DNA from 2 places in the Vreelandella aquamarina genome. Region 2 is predicted to be linked to the other one. Evidence: predicted binding sites of a transcription regulator. Region 2 holds the regulator's gene; the other holds the start of a gene.
The links. The regulator FliA, encoded in region 2, starts transcription of late flagellar genes. The targets are predictions, from matches to a motif close to CTAAAGTTNNNNNNNNNNCNGCCGATA.

Region 1: a site for FliA is predicted at 1,072-1,098, ahead of CTT34_RS15730 (FliC/FljB family flagellin). Genes of this name have one in related genera too.

Annotation. Positions count from the first base shown of each region.
Region 1 covers NZ_CP024621.1:3,298,365-3,309,301, reverse strand. Annotated here, with positions in the region: gene fliD (flagellar filament capping protein FliD) at 1-866, shown strand, start outside; gene CTT34_RS15730 (FliC/FljB family flagellin) at 1,170-2,474, shown strand; gene CTT34_RS15725 (hypothetical protein) at 2,653-3,006, shown strand; gene CTT34_RS15720 (hypothetical protein) at 3,014-3,220, shown strand; gene CTT34_RS15715 (ATP-binding protein) at 3,311-4,888, opposite strand; gene CTT34_RS15710 (nucleotide-binding protein) at 5,128-5,823, shown strand; gene CTT34_RS15705 (amino acid ABC transporter substrate-binding protein) at 5,990-6,757, shown strand; gene CTT34_RS15700 (amino acid ABC transporter permease) at 6,827-7,495, shown strand; gene CTT34_RS15695 (amino acid ABC transporter ATP-binding protein) at 7,492-8,247, shown strand; gene rpsT (30S ribosomal protein S20) at 8,498-8,764, shown strand; gene murJ (murein biosynthesis integral membrane protein MurJ) at 8,871-10,448, shown strand; gene ribF (bifunctional riboflavin kinase/FAD synthetase) at 10,571-10,937, shown strand, end outside.
Region 2 covers NZ_CP024621.1:131,934-142,870, reverse strand. Annotated here, with positions in the region: gene CTT34_RS00665 (Crp/Fnr family transcriptional regulator) at 1-330, shown strand, start outside; gene CTT34_RS00660 (ribonucleoside-diphosphate reductase) at 388-1,137, opposite strand; gene CTT34_RS00655 (adenosylcobalamin-dependent ribonucleoside-diphosphate reductase) at 1,186-3,297, opposite strand; gene CTT34_RS00650 (hypothetical protein) at 3,488-4,081, shown strand; gene CTT34_RS00645 (sensor domain-containing diguanylate cyclase) at 4,078-6,090, opposite strand; gene CTT34_RS00640 (OmpA/MotB family protein) at 6,114-6,785, opposite strand; gene CTT34_RS00635 (motility protein A) at 6,790-7,605, opposite strand; gene CTT34_RS00630 (RNA polymerase sigma factor FliA) at 7,645-8,346, opposite strand; gene CTT34_RS00625 (flagellar protein FlhE) at 8,373-8,822, opposite strand; gene CTT34_RS00620 (hypothetical protein) at 8,869-9,468, opposite strand; gene flhF (flagellar biosynthesis GTPase FlhF) at 9,465-10,937, opposite strand, start outside.

The DNA of each region.
Region 1 (10,937 bases), 690 kb from region 2:
GCTCTAAAAACACTGGGGCGGATGCCTCTATCGCCAGCTTTAGCTTTGTCGATACCAGCCAAGCCCCGGCAGTGACAGTGGCAGGGCCCTTTGGCGAAGATGCCGCGACTAAGCGCGCCGGTGAAGATGCCGCGCTCACGGTCAATGGCATTTCCATTAGCAGTGCCAACAACCAAATAGAAGGTGCCATTCAAGGGGTCACGCTGAACCTAGCCGAACTCAGCATTGCCGATGGCGAAGCGACGACTAGCACCATCAACGTAGAGCGCGACACGCTAAAGCAGCGCGAAGCCATTAATGGCTTTGTAAAAACATTTAACGATTTAAAAGGCACCATTGGCAAACTCACCAGCTTCAGCGGCGATGCCGAAACTGCTGGTGAACTGGTAGGCGATAACACCGTACGTACTATTGAAGGACGCCTGCGCAGCGTGCTAACGGGCGGAATAGAAGGCGGCGAGCTCTCTACGCTAAGCCAGCTAGGCATTACCCTTCAGCGAGATGGCAAATTAGAAGTTGATAACGCAAAACTAAATGACCTAGTAGCCAATAAACCCCAAGCGCTAAGTGATTTTTTCGCAGGTGATACCACAGAGAACGGAATGGCAGGGAAGCTAAACACCACCGTAGAACAGATGCTTGGCAACAACGGGGTAGTGAAGCTGGCCATTAGCGGTGCTGAAAACCGCGTGAAAAGCCTAGACGAGCGTTTTGAGCGCATGGAAGTGACCATCGAGCGCACCATCAGCCGCTACCGCACCCAGTTCGGCCAGCTAGACGCCATGATTGCGCAGATGAACAGCATGAGCAGCTACCTCACCCAGCAGTTTGATGCACTAGATGCCCAGCTAGGCCGCAAGAGGTAGCCTCCCTTAAGCTGACCGCTAGCCCCCATTTCAAGGGGGCTTTTTCACTTCTGTGCCAGGGTGAGGGTGGAAAGAGCCAGTGTAAAAACAGCCACGGTAGGTGGTGACTGTTGTGAGAGGCAGCTTTAGCTCGCGACAGGCGTCGGCTAGTAGCCAAAATTCATCGCTCAGTTACCAAACATTACATATTTTTTTACTACTCCCCCTAAAGGTTCTCCTCATCAGGCCGTTAATCAATATAACGGCGCAACAAGTAGCCGAAAAGCGGGCCTGACGGCCAGTTCACACGCAAGGAGAATCACCATGTCAGTGATCAATACCAACATTACTTCCATGATTGGTCAGCAGAACCTGTCCAAATCCCAATCTTCACTGCAAACTTCTATGGAGCGTCTGAGCTCTGGTCTGCGCATCAACAGCGCCAAGGACGATGCGGCCGGTCAGGCTATCGCCAACCGTATGAGCAGCCAGATCACCGGCCTGTCTCAAGCGCAGCGTAACGCTAATGACGGTATTTCTGTTGCCCAGACTGCTGAAGGGGCATTGAATCAGGTTAATGATAACCTTCAGCGTATTCGTGAGTTAACCGTACAGTCTCAAAACGGAACCAACTCTGCTGAAGACAAAGAATCAATTCAAGCAGAAATTACCCAACGTCTTTCCGAAATTGATCGTATTTCCAAAGAGACTAGCTTTAACGGTACTAAGGTACTTGCTGATACTAAATCTCTTTCCATCCAGGTTGGTGCGAACGATGGAGAAGCAATTTCAATTGACCTGAAAGAAATTACGTCAGCTACTCTTGAGCTTGACGATTTTCAAGTAACGGCAGGTGTTGATCTTAGTAATTATGACACTGCAACTGACCTAGCCACTGGTGCAGCTACAGGTCGTGTTGGTGAAGAGTTCAGCTTCTCCTTTGATGTTGATACCACTGGGCCTGGTACTGAGACAGCAGTCGGCTTATATGCTACTGAAGAAGGTGGCTATGTAGTTAAGGCCGAGAATGGATCATATTATGATGCAACGATTACCGATGGAGATAATGACACACTTGGTACTATTGCATGGAGTAGTGCTGCAGTAAGTACGAACACACCAGATACAACAAGCGGTGAAGTGAAGACCCTTCGCGCAGAAGAAACTCTTAATGTCGATGCACTGAATGCTTCTGATGAACTGTACGCATCAAGTGATGAATCAGGTGCTCCGACAAAGTACATCATAATGAGCACTGATGCTGACGGTAACTCAGTATATAGCGCTGCTAAAATTGATGAGCAAGGAAATGTAACTAAAGGTGCTCAGCTTCAAGTGGGTACCGATGGTGTAACTTTGAATCCGCTTGAGAAGCTAGATGCTGCAATTGGCCAAGTAGACACTTTACGTAGTGATCTTGGTGCTATTCAGAACCGTTTCGACTCGGCTATTACAAATCTGAGCACCACTGAAACCAATCTTTCAGCCGCTCGTTCTCGTATCGAGGATGCCGACTACGCGGTGGAAGTAGCCAACATGACCCGTGCACAGATCCTGCAGCAGGCAGGTACTTCTGTACTGGCCCAGGCCAATCAGATCCCGCAGTCAGTACTGTCTCTGCTGGGTTAATCTGAAGTTTGGCCGAAAGGCTAACGCAGTAATAAACAACGGGGCCGTAAGGCCCCGTTTTCAATGGTAACGTTGATGTTAATATGACCTTGTTTTGTAAGGTTAATGCATCGTTAGGCGCATTTCATTGGCGAGTAAGATGCTAAGGCATCCGCAGTCTGACGCTATTAGGAGTACCGTGAAATCACATGCCGCTAACATTTCCGCGTTATACGTGGTGAACGAGCTCATCCCCAAGATAAAAGCCGTTGAGAAGCAGATCGAGCACACTATTAGTACGGTCCTCAAAACGAGCCAAACGCCGTTACATATCGAGCGATACACCAAGCTGCAAGCCGAATTTCAGCTAGAGCTGACGATGATTCGTATGAATCTTGATCATTTGCTGCAACGCTATCATAAAGAGCTTGAAGTAGTGATGCAGGACTCACGGCAAGACGTGCTGCTCAGCCTGGATGCCTTTGAGGCCACTGCGATTCAAAATGCCCAACAGCTCTACCAGCGGGTTCAGCAGCTACAACAACGCCAATGAGGCAAACATGACTTCCATGGATCACGAAACCGTCGTATTGGAGTTAGATACTTTGATCCGCGATACCCAAACGTTGATCGATAAAGTGGAGCAATGCGGCCTGGATCAAACTCAGGCAGATGATTATGACCAACTGCTGATTATTCTCGACAGCGCTGTAAAACAGCAGCGGGCACATACCCTAGCTATGTTAAACGCCTCCTCTCACGCGTAAATTTAATCCGTCATTGTTAACCTTGCCTACTCCGCTAGTTTTCTTTTCTTGCTCAATTGCAAATGGGTATTGGGCCTAATGTGCTCTTGCTTAAAGCGTCTCCACGTCAAACGCGACAATCTGCCGTTGAACGCTTGAAAACTCGACGCCCACCAGGTGGATCGGCCTGCCGCTGGCGCGGTGTTTGTCGGCGTAGCCTTTGGCTTTGATCTGCTCTAGCGCTTTACCTTCGGGTAGCTGCTCGACCACTTTGAATTCAAACAGGTAGATATGACCGTTAAAGTCGACGCTCATATCGACTTTGCCGTGGTGGCTAGCATCTTCCACCGTCACCTTTACACCTAGCGCAGCGAAATGGCTGTAAAACACGCTGGCATATACCTGTGAAAAAGTGTGGCCCTCATACTGGGCGATAGGATTGTTTCGGTACCAGTCGTGGGGTAAGCCGGCATAGAGCGCTTTGAGATAGATGCCTAGGCCCGCGAGATCATGAGCCTGTAGCAGGCGGAACAGCGTTAATCGTTCCCGGGGTGGTTCTTGAATGCCTAGTAGTGGCAAAAGCGTTTGGTTAAGGCTGGTTTCTACTTCGCGGTTTGGGTAACCCAGTGTGTAAAGGCGGTAGCCTGTCATGGGTTCTTCGGTGGCGTGTACCGTTAGGTAACCCGTTTGGAATAGCAGCGCTTCTGTGGCGATATGGTCAACATCGAAGCGCCCCAGTAGCTCTGCTTCCGTCTGTAGTTGGCTGAGTGCGGGCGTAAACACTCCGCGTTGCGTCAGTACATTGACCAGGAACGTAGGAGTAGCGCTCTCAAACCAGTAGGGGCTAAAAATACGTTTTTGTAGTAATAGCAGTACGTCAAAGGGGTTGTATACGCTGGGCACATCCTGCCCACCCCAGCGGTAGCCGTTGTACCAGCGGCGGATCTCGTCACGCTCAAGGCCGGGAAGCTCGGGGGCAAATACGGTATCAATATCGCGGTCGGTATAGCCGCAAATATCCGCATATGGGGCATCTAGCGTAATGTCGTTGAGGTTATTTAACCCCGAAAACAGGCTGACCTTGCTGAACTTGGAGACGCCGGTGAGCAACACGAAATGCAAATGGGGGTCGGCATCTTTCAGCACACTATAGAGATTTTTAAGCCCTTCACGCAGTTCGCGGGCTAATGCGGGGTTAAGCAAATTATCTAAAATAGGTTTGTCGTATTCGTCAATTAGTACGACAACGCGTTGGCCATGAGCATGCCGCGCACTTTCCAGCAAACTTGCCAAGTCGTCGGCAATTCTTTCGGGAGTGGGGGTGTCAATATTCAGTCTTTTTCGCTGCTGCTGTAGCTGGTAGCGAATGTTGGTATCTAGATCTTCACGGCTATTTACCACGCCGCTGCCAAAGCTTAAGCGCACCACGGGGTGACGCTGCTGCCAGTCCCACTTATCGTGAATATATAGGCCTTCAAACAGTGCCTCGCGTCCTTCAAATAGGCAGCCTAACGTATCCAGCAATAGGCTTTTGCCAAACCGGCGCGGGCGAGAGAGGAAGTAGTATTTATTTTGGTTGGCCAGCTTCTCAATGAACGGTGTTTTATCGACATAGTAGTAGCCGCCTTCGCGAATATCGGAAAAGGTCTGAATCCCGATGGGCAGTTTACGGCGATGAGTAGCTGGCATGCTGGCCTCCAAGGCTGAACCAATCAAGCACTGGGCAGTTTAGCACGTCCCTTATAGGCCATCGCGATGTGCGGCGACACCAAGCTGGGTGCTTGCATCAGACCTTTGCTCAACTTGGTGGTGCCATTTTTGAGCAGGTAATCGTAAAAGCAGGCTGTTTCATGTGATTACCCCTGCCTGCCCATCACTTTCCTGCTAAATTCCAACAGGGCATCGGGCCTGACGGCGGAGAGACAAGGATGGGCAAGGTTCACTTTATTGGCGGCGAGAAGGGCGGTGTCGGCAAGTCGATGACGGCGCGGGTGTTGGCGCAGTACTACATCGATCACGAGCGGCCATTTTTAGGCTTTGATTGCGACGCTTCCCACGGCACGTTTTCACGATTTTATCAGGAGTACGCCTCTTCGGTAGTGGTGGGCGATGACGATAGCCTTGATGGCATGCTATCGGCCGTAGAAGAGGCGCCAGACCGGGATTTGATTATCGACTTGGCCGCACAGTCCGCCCAGTCCATCAATCGCTGGATTGAGGAAACCGATGTGTTTGGCCTGCTCAATGAGTTGGGCATACAGGTCGTGTGGTGGCACGTGATGGATGATGGTGCTGACTCTGTGACGCTACTGTCTCAGGTGTTAACCCGTTACGCGTTACAACCAGTAGAGATCGTGGTGGTTCAGAATAAAGGTCGTGGCGACAGTTTTGAGCGTTTCGTGGCGTCAGAGACGTACCAACAGGCGCTTGCGTATACAGCGACGCTTATTGAGCTGCCGCGCTTGCATGCCAAGCTCACCCAAAAAATCGATTTCAATGACAGCAGTTTCTGGGCGGTGGCCAACGACCGGCGCATGATGAACATCGCCGAACGCCAGAGGATGAAAGTGTGGTTGCGTCACGCTTATGCACAGTTGGATCAGGTCCCGGGGCTTGGCCGCTAAATGATGGTATAGAAACGAGGCTGGGTTAGTTCCAAAAAATAATAAGCAGGCGGTTTATTATTTCTTTTTTGCTGGTATCTTGTCGGCATTGCGCTGGTGATGACGGAGTCAAAGCCAGCGCCCTCCGTATAAGCTGTGGGTTGTATTGCCCAATGAGGAAATCCATATGGCAAATTTGAACCGTTTGAAGAAGGTCGCCGCTGCTCTCGCCTTAGGCGTGGCAGGGGTAGTCTCCGTGGCTGCCCAGGCCGACACACTGCGGGTGGGCATGTCCGGTGGCTACTTCCCGTTTACTTATGTCGAGCAGGATGAGCTGAAAGGCTTCGAAGTCGATGTGATGAATGCGTTAGGGGAGATCACCGGCGACGAGATTGAGTTCGTGACCGCGAGCTTCTCGGGCTTGGCAGGCATGTTGGAATCCGGCCGCATTGATACCATTGCCAACCAAATCACCATTACCGATGAGCGCAAAGCCAAGTATGCCTTTACCGCGCCTTATGTGTACGACGGTGCCCAAGTGGTCGTGCGTGCAGGTAACGACGCCATCAACGGCGTTGAGGATTTGTCCGGTAAAAGCGTGGCAGTGAACTTGGGCTCTAACTACGAGCAGCTGCTGCGCGAGCAGCCGAATGCCGACGAGATCGATATCCGCACCTACGAATCCAACGTCGAGCAGGATGTGGCGCTGGGCCGTGTCGATGCGTTCGTGATGGACCGAGTGAGTGCTAGTCAAGTGATCAGCGAGCGCGGTTTGCCGCTGGCGTTGGCAGGGCAGCCGTTTACCACTATCGAAAACGCGCTACCGTTCCGTGACGATGAAGAGGGACGAGCGCTGCGCGACCGTGTCGACGCCGCGCTTGAGGAACTGCGCGACAACGGCACCTTGGGTGAAATATCTCAGAAGTGGTTCGATACTGACATCACGCAGCCATAAGTACGGCTAACCTCTGATGATGGCGGCCGTGGCATTGTCACGGCCGTTTTGCTTATAAGCGATACGACGATGCTAAACGTGGAGTATATGTGGGGCCTGTTGCCGGTCCTGCTCAGTTATTTACCGCTGACGCTGCAGATGGCGAGCATCGCCATGGTGTTTGCGCTGATCATTGCCTGCTTGTTAGCGGTCGTGCGGGTATCGAAAATCCCCGTCTTGAACGGCGCGGCGCTACTGTTTATCTCGTTTTTTCGCGGTACGCCGCTGCTGGTGCAGCTGTTTCTGTTTTACTACGGTCTGCCGCAATTGATTGATGCGCTGATTTCCATCAATGGCGTCACCGCGGCGGTACTGGGCCTGACGCTGCACTTTTCGGCGTATATGGCGGAATCCATTCGTGCGGCAATTGTCGGTATCGACCGTAGCCAAACCGAAGCGGCGCTCTCGATTGGTATGACCCAGTCGCAGCTGATGCGGCGGATTATCCTGCCCCAGGCCACCCGCGTAGCCACGCCCACGCTGATGAACTACTTCATCGATATGATCAAGGCGACCTCGCTGGCTTTCACGCTGGGCGTGACGGAGTTGATGGGCGCGACCCAAAAAGAGGCATCGGGCAGCTTTTTATACTTAGAAGCTTTCTTGCTGGTGGCGATTATCTACTGGGTGGTGGTGGAGGCGCTCTCTTGGGGCCAGCGCCGCTTAGAAACGTATCTGAATAAGGCGTACCAGCGATGATCACGCTTGAATCCGTCAGTAAGCAGTTTGGTCAGCAGCCGGTCTTTACCAATGTCGATTTACACCTTGAGCAGGGCGAAATCATCGTCATTATCGGCCCATCGGGCACCGGTAAGTCCACCTTGCTGCGCTGTATCAATTTTCTAGAGCGCCCAGAGGCAGGGTGTATCACCGTCGGTGATTTGCGTGTCGATGCGCGTAAAGCCAGCCGGGCGGATATTTTGGCGCTGCGCCGCCGCACTGCCTTTGTGTTTCAGAACTACGGCCTGTTCGCCAACAAAACGGCGCTTGAGAACATTAGCGAAGGCATGATTGTGGTGGATAAGCTGCCCAAGGCGCAGGCCCATGCCCGAGCAAGGGAGATTCTGGAGCGCATTGGCTTGGCGGATAAAGCGGATGCCTACCCCGCATCGCTTTCCGGCGGCCAGCAGCAGCGGGTAGGCATTGGTCGTGCCATGGCGGCGAATGCCGATGTCATTTTGTTTGATGAGCCGACCTCGTCACTTGACCCTCAGTGGGTGGAAGAAGTGCTTGGCCTCATGAAACAGTTGGCTGCCGAGCAGCAAACCATGATTGTGGTCACCCACGAGATGCAGTTTGCTAGAGACGTTGCCGACCGAGTGGTGTTTATGGATGAAGGCCAGATTGTCGAGCAGGCGCCTCCCGAGCAGCTGTTCACGAGCCCGCAGGATGAGCGCACTCGGCGCTTTTTGCGCAAGATTTTGGCGCCCACTGGGCAGGCATTGCCTTAGCGGTGCGCTTGAAAAGGATTGACAGCGGCTAGTAAGCCCGCTCTACGCGTGATAGACTACGCCATCCTCTCAGACAAGACCCGTGAGCGGGCAGCCATAAGACTGCTCGTTACACTATTTGGCAGAGTTAGAAACGCTGCTGAATCAATTGGTTGTTAAGGAAATGTCGTGACTTGGCAATGCCAGCCGACAAACACATAGTAAATTCGTTGCCGTTTTTAGGCAGCCCTTATTCTCCAAGGAGATACCTGTGGCGAACAGCAAGCAAGCACGCAAGCGCGCCCGCCAGGCCGAGACTCGTCGCGTCCTGAAAGCCAGCCAGCGCAGCATGGTCCGCACCTACATCAAGCGTGTGATCAAAGCGATCAACACTGGCGACCATGGCAAAGCGATGGAAGAGTTCAAGGCAATGCAGCCGGTCGTTGACCGTATTGCTGATAAAGACGTTCTTTCTAAGAAGAAAGCTGCACGTCTGAAAAGCCGCTTGAACAAGCGCATTAAGGCTCTGGCGGCGTAAGCCGGCAGGCGCCATAAAAAAACCGGCTGCGGCCGGTTTTTTTGTGCCTGAGCGTCGCCTACCGGGCGATATGTGTATCTCTATTTAGCCTGTAGGGAATAACCTGATGAGCGCCGATACACCACAGCATGCCAATATGCCGCCGCCACGCCGCGGGCTCATGCGTTCGGGGTTGGTGGTCAGCGCGATGACCATGCTCTCCCGGGTGATGGGGTTGGTGCGCGATGTGGTCGTGGCAACGTTTCTGGGCGCGGGCAACGGCTCAGACGCCTTCTTTGTGGCGTTTAAAATTCCTAATTTTCTGCGCCGTTTATTTGCAGAAGGGGCGTTTAACCAGGCATTTGTGCCGGTGCTCTCTGAGTACTCCACCCAGCGCACCAAGCAGGAGATCCGTGAACTGCTGAATGCGGTGGCGGGGAGCTTAACCGCGCTGCTGGCGTTAATCACCGCGTTGGCGATGCTGGGCGCACCCTGGCTGGTTTGGCTGTTTGCCCCTGGATTTGGCCGCGACCCTGAAAAGCTGGCGCTGACCGCCGATATGCTGCGGCTCACCTTTCCCTACCTGCTGCTGATTTCGTTAACCGCCTTCTCCGGCAGCGTTCTAAACACTTGGAACCGCTTTGCAGTGCCCGCATTTACACCGGTGCTGCTGAATATTTCGCTGATCGGCGCGGCGCTATTGTTAATGCCGCTAATGGAAGAGCCTGCCATGGCGCTGGCCTGGGGCGTATTGATTGCCGGGGCCGCTCAGCTCGCCTTCCAAGTACCGTTTTTGCTGCGCTTGGGGCTGCTGCCGACGCCGTGGCCTAACTTCGCCCACGATGGTGTGAAGCGCATTTTGAAGCTGATGGTGCCGGCTTTGTTTGGGGTCTCGGTATCGCAGATCAACCTGCTGCTGGATACGGTGCTGGCATCGCTGTTGGCCGCGGGCAGCGTCTCATGGCTTTACTACTCTGACCGTTTGGTAGAGCTGCCGCTTGGCGTGTTTGGCGTGGCGATTGGCACCATTATTTTGCCTGCGCTTTCCAAACGTCATGCGGAGCAGTCCACCGAGCACTTCTCCGCTATGTTGGATTGGGCGATTCGTGTGGTGCTGCTATTGGGCGTGCCTGCAGCCCTAGCGCTGGCGGTACTGGCGGAGCCGTTTTTGATTACCCTGTTCCACTACGGGGCGATGACCGATAACGATATTCAGATGGCGGCCATGAGCCTGCGCGCCTATGCCTTCGGGTTGGTGGCCTTTATGCTGATCAAAGTGCTAGCGCCTGGCTTCTTCGCCCGCCAGGACACCAAAACACCGGTGAAGGTTGGAATTATCGCCATGGTCGCGAACATGGTATTCAACCTACTGCTGATTTGGCCGCTGGCCCACGCGGGCTTGGCGTTGGCCACTGCGCTCTCTGCATTTTTAAACGCAGGGCTGTTGGGGTATCTGCTTTACCGCCAGCAGGTGCTGGTATTTCAGCCGGGTTGGGGGCGTTACGCGGTCCAGTTAATCGGCGGCAGCGTGCTGATGAGCGTGGCGCTTATGTTAGTCTCACCTGATTGGCAGGTGTGGTTAGAGTTTGGGCTATGGCAGCGCGTCCGCTGGGTGGCCGGGCTCGTAGTGCTCGGAGGCGGGCTCTACTTTATTTGGTTAACAGCGCTTGGCCTGCGGCTTCGCCACTTTAAAATGAACGGCTAGGGAAGGGGCAGGCGCGTGAGCGCTATTATCTTCTTCTGCACCAGAGCAGCGCGTTCGTTATAATCAAACGCTTTGAAAACGGCCAACGCTTTTAAAACCTAACGCTTTTAAACAGGGGTGCCATGCACGTCATTCGAGGTCTGCACAATCTGACAGCGTCCCATCGTGGCTGCGTGGCGACCATTGGTAATTTCGATGGCGTGCATCGCGGCCATCAGGCGATTCTACAGCAGTGCCGCGAGCACGCTGCGCGCCTGAACGTACCGCTGACCGTGGTGGTGTTTGAGCCTCAGCCCCGCGAGTTTTTTGCCGGAGACCAGGCGCCGCCGCGCTTAACGCGCCTGCGGGAAAAAGTGCGCCTGCTGCGCGACCACGGTGCCGAGCAAGTGCTTTGCCTGCCGTTCAACGATGCCTTGCGCAGCCTCACCGGGCGCGAGTTTATCGATCAGGTGTTGATTGATGGGCTGGGCGTTAAGCATCTAGTGGTGG
Region 2 (10,937 bases):
CTGCTCACCGAGCGGTTGGTGAATCTCGCTCGGCGCAGCGCGCGCCAAAAAATGGCGCATTTTCTCCATGAAATGTACCTGCGCCTACGCCAAACCAATGACGATATCAGCGGGCAGTTTCGTTTACCGCTCTCCCAGGAGCAGCTGGCGGATATTCTCGGGCTGAGTCCGGTGCATGTCAGCCGCACTTTCAGTGCACTCAGCGAGGATGGACTGGTCTTCCGTGACCGCCACCACGTGTCGATTCCCGATCTCGAGGCGCTGGCCACAGAAGGAGAGTTCGATGACTGCTACCTGACCGATAACGTTCGCCCCTTATTCAATGATTGATGGCTTCACGAGGGCCTCTTTCCGTCGCCCTGCTGGAGGGCGACGAGACGGGAGGCGTTAGCCGCATTTGGACCAGCCGCAACCGGCATAACAGGTAGGGCAGCCATCCATCATGATCAAGTCCCCTCGGCATTCGGGGCAGGTGCCCACGGTGGCTGGAGTGCCGCTGGCGGATGTAGGCGCGGCTACGGCCTCATCGACGGCTGGGCGCTCGTCGGGCTGCCACGCATGGCCGTGCTGCATCCGATGGGCATAGCGAGCCACCAGCGTCTCCACCGGCACTTGGTTGCCCTCCTGATCCAAGAAACCTCGCCGATAGAGAATTTGCTGAATCGACCAGGCAATCGCCGCCACTTCCGAATCGTGAAACATCGGTTTGTTCCAGCGGTTCATTCCGCAGCGCACCAGCCCTTTGTCCCAGGCCACCTTGCGCAGGTCCGCCACGGCCTGCGTGACATAGCCACCCCGCGCAGCCAGCGATAGGCTGCGCATGGTGGCGGTGATCCACTGGTGCTCGCTGGAGAGCTGGCCCGACGGGAAGAAGAACTCTACCGGGCGCTCGATCACGACGCGCTGCCCGCCGACCACACCCTCCACGGGCATGAACGACACCAGCAAATAGACCTTCTTGCGCCCTTCGGCCCCCACGTAGGAGATCTTCTCCGACACCGCCTCCAGCGTCCCCTCTGGGCGCGATGGAATACGGACCGTCAGCGGGTCCTCTTCGGCCAACACGGGCTCGGGGGCTGGCTGCTCCGGCTGCTTGATCCGGTAACCGACAATTTTCGACGTAATTTCGACCGCCATAACGTTCTCTCCAGGTCTTTCGACAGTTCATCAAGCCAGCGTTGGCGCTTACCACTTGCCGTAGGTGCCCTCTTTCAAGGCATCGAACAGATTGGCGGCGTTATGCTCCTCACCGTCGTAAAGCACTTTTTCGTCACCCGTTAGCTCCAGCGTCTCGCCACTCTCCAGCTCGAACACGTAAGTAGTGTTCTTCAGGTCATCCTCACGCACCAGCACGCCCTGGAAGGCTTCCGGGTTGAAGCGGAAGGTAGTACAGCCTTTCAAACGGCTCTCATACGCCTGCAAATAGAGGTCTTGGAACTGCTCGAACGGGAACTCGGTCGGCACGTTGACCGTTTTGGAAATGGCAGAATCCACCCACTGCTGTGCCGCTGCTTGTACCGCCACATGCTGCTCTGGGGACACCGAATCAGCGGTAATGAAGTAGTCCGGCAGATCGCTTTCTACCGCATCGGCAGCGATGAAGTGGCGATAGGCGGCCAGCTCGAAGGAGACCACTTCCACCTGCTCCTTGGTCTTTTTGCCGGACTGAATGATGTTGCGGAAGTAGCGATGTGAGAATGACGGTTCAATGCCATTGGAGGCGTTATTACCCATGGAGAGCGAGATTGTACCCGTGGGTGCAATCGAACTGTGGTGGGTAAACCGCGCGCCGTGCTCGGCCAACTGTGCCACCAGCTCCGGCTCAAGCTCAGCCACTTTGGCCATGTATTGGCTGTAGCGGGCGTGAAGAATGCGGCCCGGCACTTTGTCGCCCACTTCATAGCCGTCGCTGGCGAGCTGAGGGCGCTCACGCATCATTTTGGGCGTAATGGTGTGCTCCTCTTCAAGCACAGGCGCCATGCCCTTCTCTTTAGAAAGCACCAGGGCCTGCTTCCATCCCTCTAACGCCAGATGACGGCTCACCTCTTCGGTGAAGGCCAACGACGCTTGAGAACCGTAGGGAATTTTCAGCATCGTCAGCGTCGAGCCCAGACCCAAAAAGCCCATGCCGTGGCGACGCTTGGCTTCGATTTCACGCTGCTGCTGGGGAAGCGGCAGGCCAGCAATGTCCACCACGTTGTCGAGCATGCGCGTAAAGATCGCCACGACGTTGCGATAGCGCTCCCAATCAAACCGCGGCTCGGGGCCGAACGGTTCGATCACGAACTTGGTCAGGTTGACCGAGCCCAGCAGGCAAGCTCCCTCTGGCGGTAGCGGCTGCTCGCCGCAAGGGTTGGTCGCGCGGATATCTTCGCAGAACCAGTTGTTGTTCATGCGATTGACCTGATCGATCAAGATGAAGCCCGGCTCGGCGTAGTCGTAGGTGGAGGCCATGATCGTGTCCCACAGCTCGCGGGCCTTGATCACCTCGACAATACGGCAGGCCACGCGACCCTGATCATCCACCGTGTAGCCCTCTTCTACCACCGGCCAGTCGCGGTAAATGATGTCGTCAGCGCTCACGTCCTCTTTTTCACCTGGGTGCAGCGGAAAGGCCAGCGGCCAGTCGGCGTTGTGCTTCACGGCTTCCATGAACTCGTCGGTGATCAGCAGGCTCAGATTGAACTGACGCAGCCGCCCAGCTTCGCGCTTGGCCTGAATGAACGCCCGCACGTCAGGGTGGCCCACATCGAAGGTACCCATCTGCGCACCGCGACGGCCCCCGGCAGATGCCACGGTGAAACACATCTTGTCGTAGATATCCATGAAGGCCAACGGGCCATTGGTGCCCGCGCCTGCGCCAAACACGAACGCGCCCTTATGGCGCAGAGTGGAAAAGTCGTAGCCGATCCCGGCCCCTGATTTCAGCGTCATTCCCGCATCGACCACGGAATCGAGAATATCGCGCATGGAATCCCGAATGGTGCGCGACACGGTGCAGTTGATCAGGCTGACGGCGGGTTTATAAGCTTCGGCGCCGGCATTGGAGAGAATGCGCCCGGCGGGAATGGCACCGTTCTCCAGCGCCCAGCGGAACTTGGGCAGCCACTCGTCGGCGCGATCTCCCTCGACGGCCGCCAGCGCCCGCGCTACGCGCTCGAACGTCGCCGAGACGTCCTGATCCACCGGCTGGCCATGGCGATCTTTCAACCGATATTTGGCATCCCAGATCTCTCTAGAGGGGGCCTGTAGAGGGACCTCACTGGATGTCTTCATCGCCTTGGCTGCGGTGTTCATGTCACGAAACTCCTTCACGAGGGATCAATAGCGGCTGAGAACGGCTCGATTATACGAGGCATCGCCAAGGAGTATAGCCCCGACTTTCTACTATATGGGCCGTCTTTTTTCATCAAACACACTAGATATAGAAAAATCAGCACCTTACCCTTTTGCTTATTCCCAACACGCTATAGGCTTAGGGATTTCGATGACGATACGACCTATGAACCTCACACGCGCCCTTAACGCTATCTCCTACGCCCTCTCCGCCCTACTTCTCGCCAGTCCAGCGCTGACGCAGGCAGCGACGTTCAATGTCAACACCACCGAGCGTCACGAGCACTGGCAGTCGATGGCCCTCACCCTGGGCGACGAACGTCACTTCCGTGCCGTAGAAACCCACAGCTACTCCGACGCTACGCTCAGCGTGAACGCGACCCAAGGCGTCTGCGATCTGCCTTGGCTAGAGATGCGGGTCACGCTAGAACAGCAGCAAGGAGAGAGTCGCGCGGTAAACCTCGTGCCCACGCGGCTGCGCATCGATGATCAGCCAATCGTCGATACCATGGCCGAGTTCATCACCGAACGCGGTGATGACGGTTTCTACGCCCACTTCTATCTGGGCGATATGGCGCAGCTGATCGAGGAGATGCAAACGGGGGAACAGCTCTTTCTGGGCTTCGATCAGAACGAGCAGGAGCCGTGGTACATGACCTTTAGCTTGGCAGGGGCAGACGAAGCCTTGGCGCGGATGCAGGCGCTATGCGCTGGCGCGGCTACCGAGGCACCCAGCGCGCCTTAGAGCACGCGCTCTTCGGCCAGCTCTACCCGGTTGCGTCCGCTGCGTTTGGCTCGATACATGGCCACGTCGGCGCGGGCCATGAGCGTTTTACAGCTATCGCCTGGCTGCCAAATCGCCACGCCAATGCTCACCGTGATGGGTTGCTCAAGACCGTTGACGTGCAGCGTCGCGACGAGGCTACGCAGCCGCTCCGCCAGGCCGACGGCAGCGTCCATGTCCGAGTGGGTCGCCAGTACCACGAACTCTTCGCCGCCCCAACGCCCCAGGTGGTCGCAGCCGCGCAGGGACGTCTCCACTAGGCGCGCCAGCGACACCAGCACGTCGTCGCCGACGCTGTGGCCATGGGTATCGTTGATCTGTTTGAAGTGATCCACGTCGAACAGCAGCAGCGCAAAGGCCGCGCCGTATCGCTTGGCCGCCACCAGCTCTGCATCGATGGCTTGTTCGATACGGTAGCGGTTCCACACCTGAGTGAGCGGATCGAAGTGCGCCAGCTGCTCCAAGCGCTGGTTCGCGGCGGCCAGCGCTTTACGCTCACGCTCTAAATGCATGTTCAGCGTGCTGATCTCATAGGCGGAGATGGCCAGAGTCAGATCTTCCCCCAGGTCCATGACGGCCAGTCGCTCGACGCGCTGCCACGCCTCGCTCTTGCCCACCACCTCTTCGCACCAGGCCGCCGACGGCGCGACCATCACCGACGGTAACGGTGCCGAGGTCGGCTGCATTGCCCAGTAGAGGGTTTCCACCTGCTCGGGCCGGAAGAATATCAGCCAGCCACGCTGGGCAGGGCTCATGGGTAGCGGTACGGCCAGAATGCCGCACTGTTCGGGCATGCGCAGCGATGCGGTCAGCGGCTCGCTTGCAGCCCCTCGTGTGCACCAGGGGCCGCTATGCCGATGGGCTTTCTCCAGGCGTTTGACGAACTGGCAAATCACCGCCGCTTCGGGGGTATGACCACAGGCGTAAACACTGCCTTTCAACCACAGCGCCACACCGTGGGCGCGGAACAGCGAGCACCACGTCTCTGCCTGAGCCTCCAACAAGTCGGCGGGACTTTGCGGCTCGCTCCGGGCATTCGTGGATAGCACCAGGCTATCCTGCACGCGCTGCAAATAGCGGGCCTCTTGTCGCGCCCGAAGTAGCAACAGCCGCTGGGTCGCCATCTGCACCAGCGTGCGTACGGCATCGCGCACCGGGGGCGATACGGGATGCGGCGCTGCCGAGTGACAAAACAGCAGGCCCCATAGCCCATTATCGCCCTGCATGGCCAGGCTCAGCGAACCGCGTACGCCTAGCCGCTGCAAGTAGCGCTGGCGCTCCGGCGCAGGGGCTCGTAGAAAACAGTGGCGCAGATCGACGTTCTCACCATCTGGCGTACACGGCAGCGGCGGTTCGGCGGGGGCACACACGTCATAAATCAGGCGAACGGGATGCCGTTCGTAGGTTCGGCGTAGCGTGACGGGAAAGTCACTGGCCGGGAAGCGCTGCCCCAGCAGCGCAGGCAAAGGACCACCTTGCGCCTCGGCGACGATCAGCCCGTGCCAGTCGCTATCGAAATGGCACACCGACACACGGTCGTGGCCGGTCAACTGCTGCACGGCGTTCACCAGCACATCCAACAGCTCTTCTTGATGGGTCGCTTCGGCCAAACGCATCAAGCGCTCGTTGACAGTGCCTAGCAGTCGCCGTTTGCCCAACGGATTAAGAGGTTCGAGCTCGACGATCACATGGTGATGGGTGCGGTGAGCGTGGATCTGCAGCCGCGTGGTGGTATTCGGTGGCCGGAAGGCCAGGGGGCTCGCCAGCCGCTGCTGCCCTTGAAGCTCTTGGCGCAACCGCTGACTCAAACGTTTACCCAGGACGCTGGCAGGCGTCAGCGCCTGATGCTCTTGATCCACCACCCCTAGCAGCTTGGTCAAATGACGGCTGACCGCTTGAATGTGCTTACTCTCAGCATCGAGCACCATGACGGCGCCAAACGATTGGAGTAGCGAGTGATGCTTCGACACGAAGATAGCCTCGAGATAGTGCTTTACCCCTCGACCTGCTGCCGTAGCAACAGTTCAACGCGCCGGTTGGCTGCTCGCCCTTCCGAGGTAGCGTTACTTTCCATGGGTTGGGTGTCGGCGTAACCGACCGCCCGCATACGTGAAATGGCAATGCCTTGCCGTTCTAATTGGCGCACGACCGCAATGGCACGCCCTACCGACAGTTCCCAGTTTGAAGGAAACCGCGACGTCGAGATAGGCACATTATCGGTGTGGCCTTCAACGGAGATTTGACCGTCGAAGGTCTCCAGTACGGAGGAGAGCCGTTCTAACACATCTTGCCCTTGAGGCGTTAGCACATCGTTCCCGCTGGGAAACAAAAGGCTGTCATCGATGCGCAGGGTCACCCCTTCTTGACCCTGGGAGACGCTCACACCGGGTATATCCAACCCTGCCATTTGAGGCTGCAAGCCATCATGACGGGGGTGGATACCGGTGGCGAGACTGGCCAGCGGCAGCGATGTCACGGCGCTGGCGGCACGCATGGCATCGCTATCGCCCCCTTCGCCACCGCCCGGCGGCGTCAGGGCCAGCAGCAGAACGAACAGCGTGATGAGCAGGGTGAGGACATCCAGATAACTGGTCAACCAGCTTTCGTCGCTCTCCCCCGCCGCAGCGGGCAGCTCCAGGGCATGCCGTGAGTCGCGGTCGAGCATGGCATTACCCTTTGAGTGCGGAGCCTACGTCGGGACGCGGTTTGACGTTGGCGTCACGGATTTCATCATGGTAGTTCGCCACGAAAGAGTTGAGCGTCTCTTCGATGAACGATGGCAGGCGACGCTTGGTGATCAGAGAAATGCCTTCTAGCACCATGTTCATGGTGATCAAACGCTCTTCGGTGCGCCGCTCTAGTTTGACCGCAATGGGCTTGAACACGAGATTGGCCAACAAAATGCCGTAGAACGTGGTCAATAGCGCCACCGCCATACGCGGGCCGATGACCTGCAGATCACCCGCATCCATCACTTCGAGCATGTTGACCAACCCCACCAGCGTACCAATCATCCCGAAGGCGGGTGCGTAGGTCGCCATGGTGCGAAAAATCTGCGCTTCGGCGTGTTCGCGGGCTTTCAAGCGGGCGATACGCCAGCGCAACATGTCGAAAATCTCATCCTCTTTGGTGTTGGCGATCACCAGTTGGATGCCGGTGCGCAGAAACGGGTTACGGGTGTGCTCGAGCTCCCGCTCTACGGCACGCACATCGCCTTTGAACCATAGCCGCGACATGGCGACCAGTTCGTTGATGTCGTCGCGCACGTACGTATTTTCACGGCGGAATACCAAGCCCACCAGACGAACCACCCGCAATACTTCCTTCAACGGATAGCTGATGAAGGTCGCCGCCAGCGTACCGGTGATCACGATGGCCAAACCCGGCAAATTGATAAAACTTTCGGGCGACTCTGCGGTAAAGAACAGCACGCTCACCAGCAGCAACATGCTGGCAAAGATACCGATCAGCGTAGATGGGTTCATCAACGGCTCCTCGCCGGTTAGGGTTAGTGAGTTCCAGGGTTAATCGTGTTCGTGCAGGCGCGCCCGCAGGCGGCTCACCGCCTGGCTGTGCAACTGGGACACCCGCGACTCGGTGACGCCCAGCACGGCACCGACCTCTTTAAGATTCATCTCTTCTTGGTAGTAGAGCGCCATCAAGAGCTTTTCACGCTCGGGCAGTGCTTCGATGGCCTCGATCAGCGTTTGCCGCTGCTGCTCGTCGAGCAGCTGGTCGAACGGCCGGTGCTGGGCATCGTCCCCGGCGGGCTCGCCGCCATCGGCGACCAGCTCTTCGAACGGCAGCAGTTGGCCGCTATTGGTGTCGTTCAACAGCTGTTGGTATTCGCTCAGCGGCATCTCCAGCTCGCGGGCAATTTCACCCTCTTCAGGAGGACGCCCCAACCGCTGCTCTAGACGACGCACTGCGTCATCCATCGCCCGCGCCGAACGGCGCACGCTGCGCGGCAGCCAATCGCGGGTGCGCAGCTCATCCATCATGGCACCGCGAATCCGCTGGCTGGCAAACGTTGCAAACGTTGCGCCCTGGGCAGCGTCGAAGCGTCCCAGCGCTTCCAACAGCCCGACCATGCCCGCCTGGATCAGATCATCTAGCTCAATACTCGCGGGCAACCTTACCTGCAGCGTTAAGGCCTGACGTCGCACCAGTGGCATGTATTGGGTTAACAGCTCACTCTGTTTGATCCTGCCTTGTGCTGTATACATCCTCGTGCCTCGCGGCTAAACGACCTTTACTGATAGTTCACTATCACCTGTAAACCCTGCACGCGTACCGGCCGCTGGCCGGGGGACAGGGCAAATCGGAAGTGCAGCGGCGCATTAGCCAGCGCACCTTCCAGCGCGGTGGTGCTGCCACGCATGCCCGACAGTGCTACACAGCGCTCTGGGTGACACAGCCACGCGTTGATAGGCTGGCTGGGAGGCGCCTCGAACCGCCACTGAACACGGGACAGGGTCGCCGCCCCCAACGGGATGCCTGCCGGTGGCGCAATCGCCTGACTGTTGCTGGTGCGGTCACTCATGGCCACCAGTACGCCCGGCACGTCGCGACTCCAGCTGCCGGGGGTCGCCGCCTGTACGTCAAGCGACAGCAGGGCAGCACTCAGCATTGCGGCGAGCGCTAACCGCCCAATGCACGACTGTACAACGTTTTTCCACACCGGTAAGGCCATCGGTCTCATACGTTGGTCCCCATGCTGCATCATTTTCACCTCGGCGGACAGCCGTTCAGCGCGCTAGCAGTAGCAGCTCGATGTCCAAGTAGTGCGCGGCGGCATCACGCAAATTCTCCAGCAGCCCTTGGCGCGGTAGGTGCGGCTCGTGGAGCGCTAGCAGACGTCGCGGGCCGCCGTGCTCCCGCACTTGGCGAAGCACCCGATACATACTGGCGAAGGCATCGGCATCGCTGCTGACCCATAGCGCCCAGCGGGCATGCGCCTTCGCCAGCGTGGCCAGCGACGGCGTGTCGGCCATGACCACCTGAATCTTCCAATCCTGGGGGTCGCCTGCCCATTGGCGGCCCAACGCAGACCACTGCCCCAAGCGGCCGCGCACTTTATCCACCTGCGCGGCCCCCGTGTTCGGGAGCCCTACCACGACCAGCGGTTTTTGAGGGCGCGGTGGCGTCACCGTCGCGGGCTCGGCGGCCGAGGCAACCGTGGGTGCCATGGCGTCCTGGGTATGCACCGCGGCCTCTTCGGCAGTGACGGGCGCGGCAGGAGCCGCTGTTGCGTCCTGGGCATCTTGCGGCTCGTCCTCTGCGGCCCGCTGCTGGCGCTGCAGATCGGCCCATTTACGCAGGCCCGCCGCTTGATCTTGACCGCTCATTCCAAGCCCTCACGACTGACACTGCCTAGCTGACGAATGGCATCGCGGGCCATTAATACGTGCACCAAGGCGTCCAGCAGCGCGGTGTCGCGGCGTTTTCGCTGGGTACCTAGCAGACGCAGCAGATCGGCCCGTAAGGCTTGGGCCGCTTCGTCATCGGCCAGGTCCAAATGGCCCGCCACTGCGGCGGCACCGCTGGCCATGAGTAGCCGCAGCTCACTGCTCACTTCGCCGCCATCCGCTTCTTTCAACTGCTGCCAAGCCCGCTTGGTGAGCGCCGACAACCCGTCACTCTGTAACTGGGTGACCAGCAGCGATAGCACATCGCTTCCCAGTCGGGCAGGCGTCAGCCAGTAGCGGCGCACCACGCGCTTGCTGCTCTCTGGATCGCGAACCTCGCCGACCCAGGCCAGCACGGCGTTGCCAGCGGCATCTGTCGCCTCCACGTAGGCGGTCAGCAGCTGCATGCCTTGCCCGCGAAACCGAATGTTCACGGCGTGAGTGAGCGTACTCTCTTGAAACAGCGTGCGCAGGGTGTAGCGCTCGCCCTGACAGTGTACGCGTTGACTCGCGGACACGGCGCTGACCCAGGTCAAGTGTTGGTCGGCGAGCCATGCCAGCGTGTCTGGCTCCGGTAGAGCGGGCAGCAAGTGGACGGCAATGTCTGTCGGGCAGTGCGCCAAGCGTGGCTGCCATCCCGCCGGTTGGCGGTGCTGTAAACGCGTTAGCGCCAGCCAAGCGCCCTGTTCGTTCAGCGCCACGTCCGGCATCGACCAGTCGCAGCCACGCTCGTTGCGTCTTGGCGACCACACAATGCCCATCGCGTCATGGGTGGCCTGCGCGCCGGTCAGCAGCGCCTCCAGGCGCTGGTCCTGCACTACGCTGGGCAACGCAGCGATGTCCCAGGCGGCCTCTAACCGATGAAAATCGACGACCCGCTGACGCAACCGCGTCAGGACCGACGACAGCCTGCGTCCTTGGCCCAGCACGTCCCGGGACCAGCGCGGCAAGCTCACCGGCGCGGACCGGTTCGCCGAAACGTTGGAAGCACGGGTAGATAGCGCTTGATCGATCAACCCAGAGGGCGTTGCCACGGCCATGTCCTCGGGCACCTGCTGGCCGTATGAGCCAAACAGCACGCGCATACCGTGGCGCATCACGATATCCAGCACGGGTGCCAGCCGCCCGGCTTCGTCTTGCTTGGTGATGATGCAGTCGTCGAGTTCGGCTCCAGCGGCACGTGCCGCCTGACGATAGCGCAGCACCACTTCTTCGAGGGTCTCCGGCTGACTGGCGGCATTGAGCAGCAGCACCAGCCTGACGGTCGACTGCCCGCCCTGTAAATGCGCAATTTGCTCGATGACCCGCTGATCCCGCTGGCTCATGCCGACGGTGTCGATGATCACCCACTGCTTGCCTTGCAGCCGCCCTACCAGCTCGTCGATGGGCTGCTCGACGTCGAGGGCATA